Regions from separate parts of the Chryseobacterium sp. PCH239 genome, predicted to be linked through region 3. Evidence: riboswitches for the same ligand, from Rfam matches in the RefSeq annotation. Region 3 holds a riboswitch; each other region holds the start of a gene.
The links. Region 3 has a riboswitch for cobalamin ahead of metE (5-methyltetrahydropteroyltriglutamate--homocysteine S-methyltransferase). Riboswitches for the same ligand answer to the same signal wherever they lie in the genome.

Region 1 (3,284 bases), 1.6 Mb from region 3:
AATCTGAATGAGCAGCCCATCAGCCCGATTACTGATGTGAATGAAATGGACAGCTCCATACCGGAAGCTATTTCGAAAATAAAAGATGATCAGAAGTATAAAAAACTGTTCAGAGAAGCTTATGGAGACGAAACCATTACCGGCGAAAGAATTTTAAAAGCATTATCACAGTTTATGGCTTCTTTAATTTCTGCAGATTCAAAATATGACCGGTTCAGACAGGGAAAAGAACAGTTGACTTCAATAGAATCCCAGGGAATGACATTATTCAATCAGAAATGTGCTTCCTGTCATAGCGGAGAGCTGTTTACGGATGAGAGTTTCAGAAATACCGGAATGTATTACAATACAGAATTCAAGGATGCAGGTAGATACAGAGTGAGCCTGAATCAGGTAGATTGGATGAAATTCCGTGTTCCGAGTCTGAGAAATGTAGAATATACCGCACCTTATATGCATGACGGAAGGTTTTATACATTAGATGCGGTACTCAATTTCTATTCGGATCAGGTGGAAGATAATGTTAATCTTGATCCACAGCTTAAACAGAATGGTCACATAGGAATTGCTATGAACAGCCAGGAAAAACAATCCATCATTGCGTTCCTGAAAACATTATCGGATAAAAGTTTTATATCCAATCCAAAATTTGCAGAATAATTTATAAAAAACATGAAGAAGATTATATTGATAGTAAGTTTGATCCTGTTGAATCAGTATCAGGCAAAAACCATCAGAGACAGTGCTTATGTTGCTCCCGAAGCGCTTAACAGATTCGATTTTGATGATGATTGTGATGCCTGTGGCTGTGCAGCAGGAAATGGATCTTCCGGCTTTGAATCTTTGCTGAATCCACAGTTTATCGGAATCAAATACTTTGCACAGCATTACAAAGCCAAGGAAAACTTATTTGTAAAAGACCTCACGCAGGATCAGTATTTCAATACGTTGCAGCTGTGGGGGAAGATTCCACTGACTAAAAAACTAAGTGTTTATGCAAGTCTGCCCTTCCATTTCCATGAAAAGAAAACGATGCAGGGAGATATCAGAATCAATGGAATAGGAGATTTAAACCTGATGGGAATTTACCAGCTGATGAGCTCTAAAGATAATTTCCATCATCTGAGCGGAGGTTTGGGCTTGAAAATTCCACTCGGGAAGTTTGATGAAAAAGGGGCATCCGGTGTCAACCCAAGCTTTCAGCTGGGAACCGGAAGCTGGGATTATCAGGCGGCTTTGAATTATAAGTTTCAGAAAAATAAAGTAGCCGTACTGGTTAATACAGATTACACCATTAAAACAGAGAACAGGAAAAATTACCGTTTTGGAAACCAATGGAACTATGCAGCAACAGGTTTTTATCAGGTTGCAGGAAATGAAAAATCTATATTCTCTGTAAAAACTGGAGTTCAGGGTGAAGTCTACGCCCAGAACAAACAGTTTGATGAGGCACTGCCGAATACTGCTGGTAGTGCTTTGTACGGAAAACTGGGATTTGAAGCCTCTTACAAAAAGCTGAGCCTGGGAAGTGAAATCATGCTTCCCATGTACACGCATCTGGCGGGAGGAGATATTGAAGCCAAATCGAGATTCAGTGTTTTCCTGAATATTGGCATTTAAAGCGAAACCCCCAATAAATGATGTTAAAGCTCCTTCGGGAGCTTTAATTGTTTATAAATCATGATTTTAGTTGGGGATTAGGAATAATTATTTATCTTTGCCGGAATTTGGTGAGCCGTAAAAAGCTCTTAAAAGGGAATCCGGTGAAAATCCGGGACAGACCCGCTGCTGTAAGCTCCGCACCAAAGTTTTTGAAGAATATATCCACTGTTTTTTAATGGGAAGGATTTCAAAAATGGAGTAAGTCAGAAGACCTGCCAGACAATAATCGTTTGACGCTTTCGTGGAATAAAGCTTAGGACATCAATGATTCTGTGCAGTGACAGCTGTGCTTTGTCGTTGTATTCTTATACCCCATTAGCGTCTTCATTACCCTAAATGAGCTAATGGCAGCAAAACTAATTACTTCTGCAATTCATAAAGCTGTTTTCACAATATTGGTGATTACATCTCAACTTTTATCTTCTCAAACCAAGAAGAAGGACAGTCTTCAGGAAGAGACGATTAAAGGAATTAATCTTTACAAAAAGAATTTTAAAGAAATCCTTCCGGCACAAACGCTGCAGGGAGAACAGCTGGAAAGACTAAACAGTCATTCCGTTGCAGATGCACTGCGGTATTTTTCAGGCGTTCAGATTAAAGATTACGGAGGATTGGGTGGTTTGAAAACCATCAACATCCGAAGCATGGGAAGCCAGCATGTAGGGGTTTTTTATGATGGAATTCAATTAGGAAATGCTCAAAACGGACTGGTGGATCTGGGAAGGTACTCTTTGGATGATCTGGAAGAAATATCGTTGTATAACGGACAGAAAAGTGAAATTTTTCAGCCAGCAAAGGACTTTGGCTCTTCTGGGTCTATCTATTTACAGCCTAAAACACCCGTATTTAAAGGAAATAGAAAAACCAATTTGGTGATAAGAGCAAAAAGTGCATCTATTGATCTCTTTAATCCTTCATTCCGATTGGAACAGAAAATTTCAGACAGGGTTTCTGCCAGTTTCAGTGGCGAATTTATGCAGAGTGACGGAATTTACAGATTTCGTTATGCCAAGAAATATCCTGATGGGCAACAAGCCTATGATACCATTGCAAAAAGACAGGACTCAGATATCAAAGCAAAACGTTTTGAAACTTCTCTCAACGGAACTTTAAATAACGGAAGTTGGAATATCCGTGGCTACGGTTATATTTCAAACCGCGGAATGCCGGCACCTATTGTTAACGGGCGCTTTGAAGGAAGAGGAGCGAGGCTTTCCGATGAGAATTATTTTGTACAGGCTAATCTGAGAAAAAAACTGTTCCCGAAATTTGAAACACAGCTTAAAGCAAAATTTGCTTACGATTACACCCATTTCATGGACACAGTTCGTTCGCAGTCTATTATTTATACCGATAATACCTACATCCAAAGGGAACTTTATCTTTCCTCTTCCAATATTTACTCAATCACTCCCAATTGGGATGTCAGCCTGAGTGGAGATTTTCAGTATAATAACCTGGATGCCAATCTGGATAATTTTTCTTATCCTACACGTTACACTACCTTGGTAGCATTGGCAACAACCTATCAGTGGAACAGATTCAAAATTTTGGGAAGCCTTTTAGGAACCTTTACTTTTGAAGAAGTAAGAAAAAATAAAAGACCGGGAGATGCCAGAGAG
Region 2 (3,284 bases), 580 kb from region 3:
TAATTATTGAATATCGACTACATACATTGTTCCTTTGTCTACTTTACCCGTTTTAGGCAAAATTTTAGCTTTTGGATTTCCGTTTCCATCATCCACTACTCCAAAGTCATCATCATTGAAAACAGCCAGTTTATTATTTCCTAAATAAACAATTCCCTCGAATTTATCATGTTCATAACCCAGTTTTGCTACCAGATCTACGGCTAATGTTTTGGTAACAGCTTTTATTCCGGCATTGGTAATTTCATCCCATGAACATTGCTCTAAAGCTTTTCCGTTAACTTTCATTCCGTCCACATCGGTGATATCGGCTCCGTTTACATCTGTTGCATTGCTAAGATTGATTCTGTATACTTTTTTTATTCCTCCCTGAGAACCGAAATTTCCATCTCTTTCAATCACCAGGAATTCATTATTGCTTAATGCGGTAATATCACACACTGAATCAGAAGCTCCTCCTTCCTGCTTATATAGAAACTGTTTAGTCTGCCCTGTAACCGTATCAAATGTGACAATTCTCGTTAAAGTTTTATTGGTAGCCAATGCCTTACTGGGAACATACATCATCGACTGCATGGTTCCTACCAGCGTTCTTCCGTCCGGGCTCATACAAAGTCCTTCCATTCCTCTGTTGGCTCTTCTTTTCGCTAAAACAGCAGGTAGTTTTCTTGATCCTGTATTTACTCCGATCGGGCTTATTCTTTCCATCTCCATTCCATCAGCACTGTAGTGTACAATATGCGGTCCATATTCATCAGAAACCCAGAATGTACCGTCAGCGGCAGCAACAATACTTTCGCTGTCAAGACCATACTGATCAGTACCTAAGACATTTCCGGAAGCATCATATGCTACTTCCCCTGTGCTCCCCATTCCAACAGGATTTGGAAGTCCGGTAATAGGCTGTCCGGATGGATTTTTAAGTTTAATATATTTGATGACCTCTACATTTCCGTCAGCATTGATTTTAAAATGCATAATGGTTGGAGTAAAATTAGGAGTAAGAAACTTTTTCCCATTCTGGAAGTCGGTGTTAGGTCCTCTATCGGTAATGACATAGAATTCGCCTTTTCTGGTAGGATGAGCCGCAGCTCCGGATCCAAAACCTCCGTTGATAACATCCACTCCGTTTATCGTAGTCAGTTTTGAAAATGGAAACTCCTGAGGGAGTTTGGAATAATTAATATCCTGATTAACCATTGCGGTATCGTCATCACTTTTACATGAAGCCAATACAGCCAGTATACCCACAGAACATAGTAATTTTTTCATATGCTATTTTATGGCTGCGAAAATAGGACTTGATTGTAAACTGATCTTAAATACAATGATAATTGTTTTTTAACAATTGAACAGACAGAATGCATTGAAGATAAATAAGAAAAGAATCTATTTAAAAATGAAAAACCAACAATCCAACCAAATTATTAATCAATTTGAAAATCATTTTTTAAAGGAAAATAATTCACAAAACAGACTTATCAATTTATATGATATATTTGCAGCGTTTTAAGGCTGAACAATGTCCATTAATAGGGAATCAAGTGAGAATAATATTCAAATCTTGAGCTGTACCCGCAACTGTAAACTGTTTAAACTTACTGCACAAAAACCACTGGATCTGAAAATCCGGGAAGGAAGTTGTAAGATGTGAGCCAGGAGACCTGCCTTAAAACACCAGATTCAGAGAAAGAATTAGTTCTGCTCTGAAGATAAGTTTCGGGAATAAAACTTTAAATTAATTATATCATGAGAAAAATCTATCTTTTTTTCTTACTGCTTTGCATGCAGGTATTGTCGGCCCAATTCACAGAAAACGACATTAAATTTTGGGTAGGAACCGGTTCTAAAAAAGCATATTTCATTGCAGACTTTAATGATGACAGCACCCCAAATTCTTATGCTTGGGGATACCGTTTTGACGGAAATGGCTTAACCATGGAAGACATGATTACTGCTATTGCCGCTGCAGAACCTAAAATGGAAATTGAAATACCATCCGGATTTCTGTACAGTTTAAATTACAATCATCATACTCCCAGCCTTGACGACTATTGGTCAACCTGGTCAGGAAACACTCCATCAACTATGGCATTCAATAATGGTGTGAACAATGATCTTTTAGTGGACGGAAGATGGTATGGAGCTTCTTATAGTTTTTCCCCTCCTACAATGCCTTCCCCACCAGTTCCAGCCTACAGTTCTGCTTGGTTTGTTCCCTCGCAGGTTACAAACTGGGTAGGAAGCGGAACTAATAAAAGTCTTGTCGTTATTGATTTCGGAACTGATAATGCCAACGGAAATGCCAATTCTTTTGTTTTTGGAATTAAATATAACGGAAGCATAATTGCTGAACAGGCGTTACAACTGATCCAGTCTCAAGCTTCCTATTTCAATTTTGCATCAGCGAATAATCAGATTACTAATTTAACATTGAATTCATTTACTGGGAATACTTCCGGATCAGACAGCTGGAAGTTATATAAAGGAAAAGATCTATCAAGCTGGCAAACAAAAGCCAATCTTTCTCAGATTCAACTGAGTAACAATGACTGGTTTGGATTAAGTTTCGGGCAAAGAAGACCATTTACCCCCACCGAGGCACAGCTGACTTTAGGAATTTCTTCTGTGACCAAGAAAAAATTCAATATTTATCCAAATCCGGCAAGTGATTTCATTCAGATTGAAACGGCTGAGAAACTGAAAGAAGTGAATATTTACTCTGTGACAGGACAAAAAATAATGACTTCTCAGGTTACTAAGATTGATATTCATTCTTTAAACTCAGGAGTTTACTTTGTGGAGATTAAAACAGCTGAAAGTGCTACGGTACATAAGATTGTTAAGAAATAGAGAAAGTGCCTCAAGGCGCTTTTTTTGTGAGGATATGGATAAAATATACTGTTACAACCGCCCCGTCAAAAATTCTTTGAATTATTGCCACCCCTCCAGCGAATATAAAATGAGTGATTAAAATATAATCCAACAAAAAAACCGCACCAGATTGGTGCGGTTTTCTGATGATGTTATCATCAATTATTTTTTCTCTGTGGATCTTTGTAAAACCTCATCTACCATTCCGTAACCTTTAGCTTCTTCAGAAGTCATCCAGTAATCTCTGTCAGAAGATTTTTCTACCCACTCATACGTTTGTCCTGAGTGATGACCGATGATTTCATAAAGCTCCTGCTTCAGTTTCAACATCTCTCTCAAGTTGATTTCCATATCAGAAGCAACTCCCTGAGCACCTCCTGAAGGCTGGTGGATCATTACTCTTGAATGCT
Region 3 (3,284 bases):
CAACATTCCTTTTACCCATTTTTCAGTCTGGGATTGTGCATATTCAGACCAATACACCGTCATCGGAGTCGGGCGGGAAACATCACCGAAGATGACAGGAGGTTTCACACAACGGCTTCCGTAGCTTTGTACCCAACCGTTTTTAGTGAATACAAATCCTTCCAACTGTTCTCCGAAATATTCCACCATGTCATTTCGCTCAAATTCTCCATGAACCAATACATCAATTCCGATGTCTTCCTGCCAACGGATTGTTCTCTGCGTTTCCTGTTTCAATAAGGTATCATATTGTTCCGCAGTAAGCTCTCCTTTTTTAAATTTTGCTCTCCAGCTTCTTACTTCTGTGGTTTGCGGGAATGATCCGATTGTAGTGGTTGGAAATAAAGGTAGCTGCAATACTTCCTGCTGTTCTTCTTTACGGATTTTGAAGGTATTTATTCTCTGAGCATCTTTTTCAGTAACTGAATTCACTCTCTGTTTTACCTGATCATTATGGATAAGAGAAGAAGTTCTTCTGCTTTCAATGGCTTTTTTATTTTCTTCAAATGCTTCAAGAACCTGTTCATTTTCCGTTCCGGATGCCAGTTGTTTAAGTGTTACGACTTCCTTTACTTTTTGTTTTGCAAAAGCCAGCCAGTTTTTAATTTCAGGATTGAGACGGGTTTCAAAATCAAGGTCACAAGGTGAATGAAGCAATGAACATGATGGTGCAATCAGAATTCTTTCAGATCCTAATTTCTCAACAGCTTTTCTGATGAAAGACAATGATTTTTCGTAATCATTTTTCCAGATATTTCTACCGTCGGTTACTCCTAATGAAAGGCTTAAGCTTTCCGGAATAACATTCAGAATATCATCTAACTGTCCAGGATTTCTCACCAGATCAATATGCAATGTATTCACCGGAAGAGAAACAGCAATTGATGTATTATCTTTTAATCCGTCAAAATAAGTGGCAACGATAAATTTCAGTTTCGGAAAACGTTTTCTGATTTCAGCATACACAGAAAGGTAAGTTTCTTTGGCTTTTTCTGTTAAATCCAACGCCAGAAAAGGTTCATCAAACTGAATCCATTCCGCACCCTGATCCTGAAGTTTGGTTAAAATCTCTGTATAGACTGGAAGAAGATTTCCAGCCAGATCCAATTTATCGAAGCCTTCTTCTTTTTCTTTTCCTAATAACAGATAAGAAACCAGTCCAATAATCACCGGTTTTGCATTGATTCCCGCTTGTTTTGCTCCGGCAAATTCATTGAAAATCTTATCTGAGCTCAGTTTAAACTGTTGATTTTTATAAAATTCCGGAACGATATAGTGATAGTTGGTATCGAACCACTTGGTCATTTCCATGGCAGTGATATCCAATCCATCTTTCTGATATCCTCTTGCCATTGCAAAATAAAGATCCAATTCAGTATTGTTCTTTTTAAGCACCACTTCATGGTAACGTGTTGGAATGGCTCCTACTACAAGGCTCATATCCAATACCTGATCATAGTATGAAAAATCATTACACGGGATAAGGTCTATCCCTGCTTCTTTCTGGATATTCCAGTTTTGGTTACAGATAGTTCTTCCGGTATTCAGAAGTTCTTCCAAAAGGATTTTACCTGACCAATACTGTTCGCAGGCTTTTTTGAGTTCTCTTTTGCTACCAATACGCGGATAGCCAAGGATGTGAGTTTGCATTTTTTTAAACTTTTTAATTAAACTTATTGGGAAAGTTCTTTAAAAGGCTTCGTAATGTTTTATCGGAAGAAGTTTCAGGAAAGTCATGACATAGCAGACAGCGTAATTTCCTTTACAAAAGAAAATACCCGAATCCGATATATCATCTGTATGACCCCAAAGCTTCAGACCGCGAAAGCATTGTCAATTCAGTAAAGGCAGGTCTCCTGACTTGTAACAGTTTCCGTCATCCTTCCCGCTTTTGGCAGTGGATCTGCAAGGACAGAAACCTTTGGTGTGTTACTTACAGTTGCGCGACAGCTCGTGATTTGCACACGATTCCCTATTAATCTACGTTAAGTAAAACCTTTTCTGTTTGATGAAGTATCTGTAAAGAACTGTACTTTTACCTTTAACTATGGTCATCAGTAAAAGTTTTTAATTTTGTGTAAAATTAGCAATACAGAATAAAAATACAATTATTATCAAATAATTAAGCAAATTAAACTTTTAAAAACAAAAATAAAAGCATAAAATTCTGTACATTTGAATGTTTTAATCATTTAAAAGAATAATATTCTGTGGAACAACTCGATGATAAGGACTTACAGCTGCTAAGGCTGCTCCAGAAAAATGCTAAACTCACCGTTAAGGAACTTGCGAAAGAGGTAAATCTTTCTACCTCACCTGTTTTTGAAAGGGTAAAAAGGCTTGAACAGGAAGGTTTTGTTAAAAGATATGCGGCCGTTCTTGATGCCGAAAAACTGAATCGCGGATTTACGGTTTTCTGCCAGATCAAGCTCAAAATCCACGACAGATCAGTAGGTTATGATTTTGTAAAGGAGATTTTAGAAATCGAAGAAGTTGCCGAATGTTACAATATTTCCGGGGATTTTGATTTCCTTCTGAAAGTTCAGGTACGGGATATGAAGCATTATCAGGATTTTGTATTCAATAAGCTTGGATCTGTGGATTCCATAGGGAGTACCCACAGTACGTTTGTGATGGCTGAGGTAAAAAACAACCATGGGCTGACGATATAGCTTTCGCTTTACGTTAATCTGCTTCAGATATAAAAAAATCCGTCGATAATGACGGATGTTGTTATTATTCTAATTTTCCAGTACTTAATTGGCTGCCGGATCAACAAGCGTTGGTGTTAAACCTAATGATTTCAACAGGTTTTTATTGTCAAAAAACAATGTTGCATAATGTTTTCCTTTTTTAAAAACAAGTTTTGATCCACCTGGAAATTCACTGTCAGCTCCTAATTTTTGGGTTTTAGCATTGTATTTAGTGAACCTGGTTTTACTATCCTGTAAGGTACTTTTATTCAGCACAAGGCCAAAAGGAAGCCCTTCCACCACTAAAGATTTATTGTCTGAAGCTGCGAAAAACATCTCATTGACAGCATTATCTTTTCCAAGACCACAATAAAGTTCCAGCCCTGTTTTCATTGGCCATTTTGCATATTTTTCTTCGTTGGCATCTTCATAAAAAACAGTTTTTACATTCAGTGCTTTTGATATTTTATCGGGTGTCTGTGGGAAGATAAATTCTGAATTTTTGTCCAATAAAGAATTCAAAGCGGCTGTTTTTTGTGAAAATGCAGTCAC

Region 1: linked by a shared signal. The riboswitch ahead of KBP46_RS12970 (TonB-dependent siderophore receptor) and the one ahead of metE (5-methyltetrahydropteroyltriglutamate--homocysteine S-methyltransferase) in region 3 are both predicted to bind cobalamin.
Region 2: linked by a shared signal. The riboswitch ahead of KBP46_RS07950 (T9SS type A sorting domain-containing protein) and the one ahead of metE (5-methyltetrahydropteroyltriglutamate--homocysteine S-methyltransferase) in region 3 are both predicted to bind cobalamin.

What each region holds. Positions count from the first base shown of each region.
Region 1 is NZ_CP073027.1:2,781,835-2,785,118, reverse strand. Features, by position in the region: gene KBP46_RS12980 (cytochrome-c peroxidase) at 1-660, shown strand, start outside; gene KBP46_RS12975 (transporter) at 673-1,620, shown strand; cobalamin riboswitch at 1,712-1,897, shown strand; gene KBP46_RS12970 (TonB-dependent siderophore receptor) at 2,007-3,284, shown strand, end outside.
Region 2 is NZ_CP073027.1:1,756,821-1,760,104, forward strand. Features, by position in the region: gene KBP46_RS07945 (esterase-like activity of phytase family protein) at 4-1,272, opposite strand; cobalamin riboswitch at 1,496-1,687, shown strand; gene KBP46_RS07950 (T9SS type A sorting domain-containing protein) at 1,750-2,853, shown strand; gene clpP (ATP-dependent Clp endopeptidase proteolytic subunit ClpP) at 3,037-3,284, opposite strand, start outside.
Region 3 is NZ_CP073027.1:1,179,568-1,182,851, forward strand. Features, by position in the region: gene metE (5-methyltetrahydropteroyltriglutamate--homocysteine S-methyltransferase) at 1-1,689, opposite strand, end outside; cobalamin riboswitch at 1,868-2,054, opposite strand; gene KBP46_RS05495 (Lrp/AsnC family transcriptional regulator) at 2,250-2,711, shown strand; gene KBP46_RS05500 (hypothetical protein) at 2,796-3,284, opposite strand, start outside.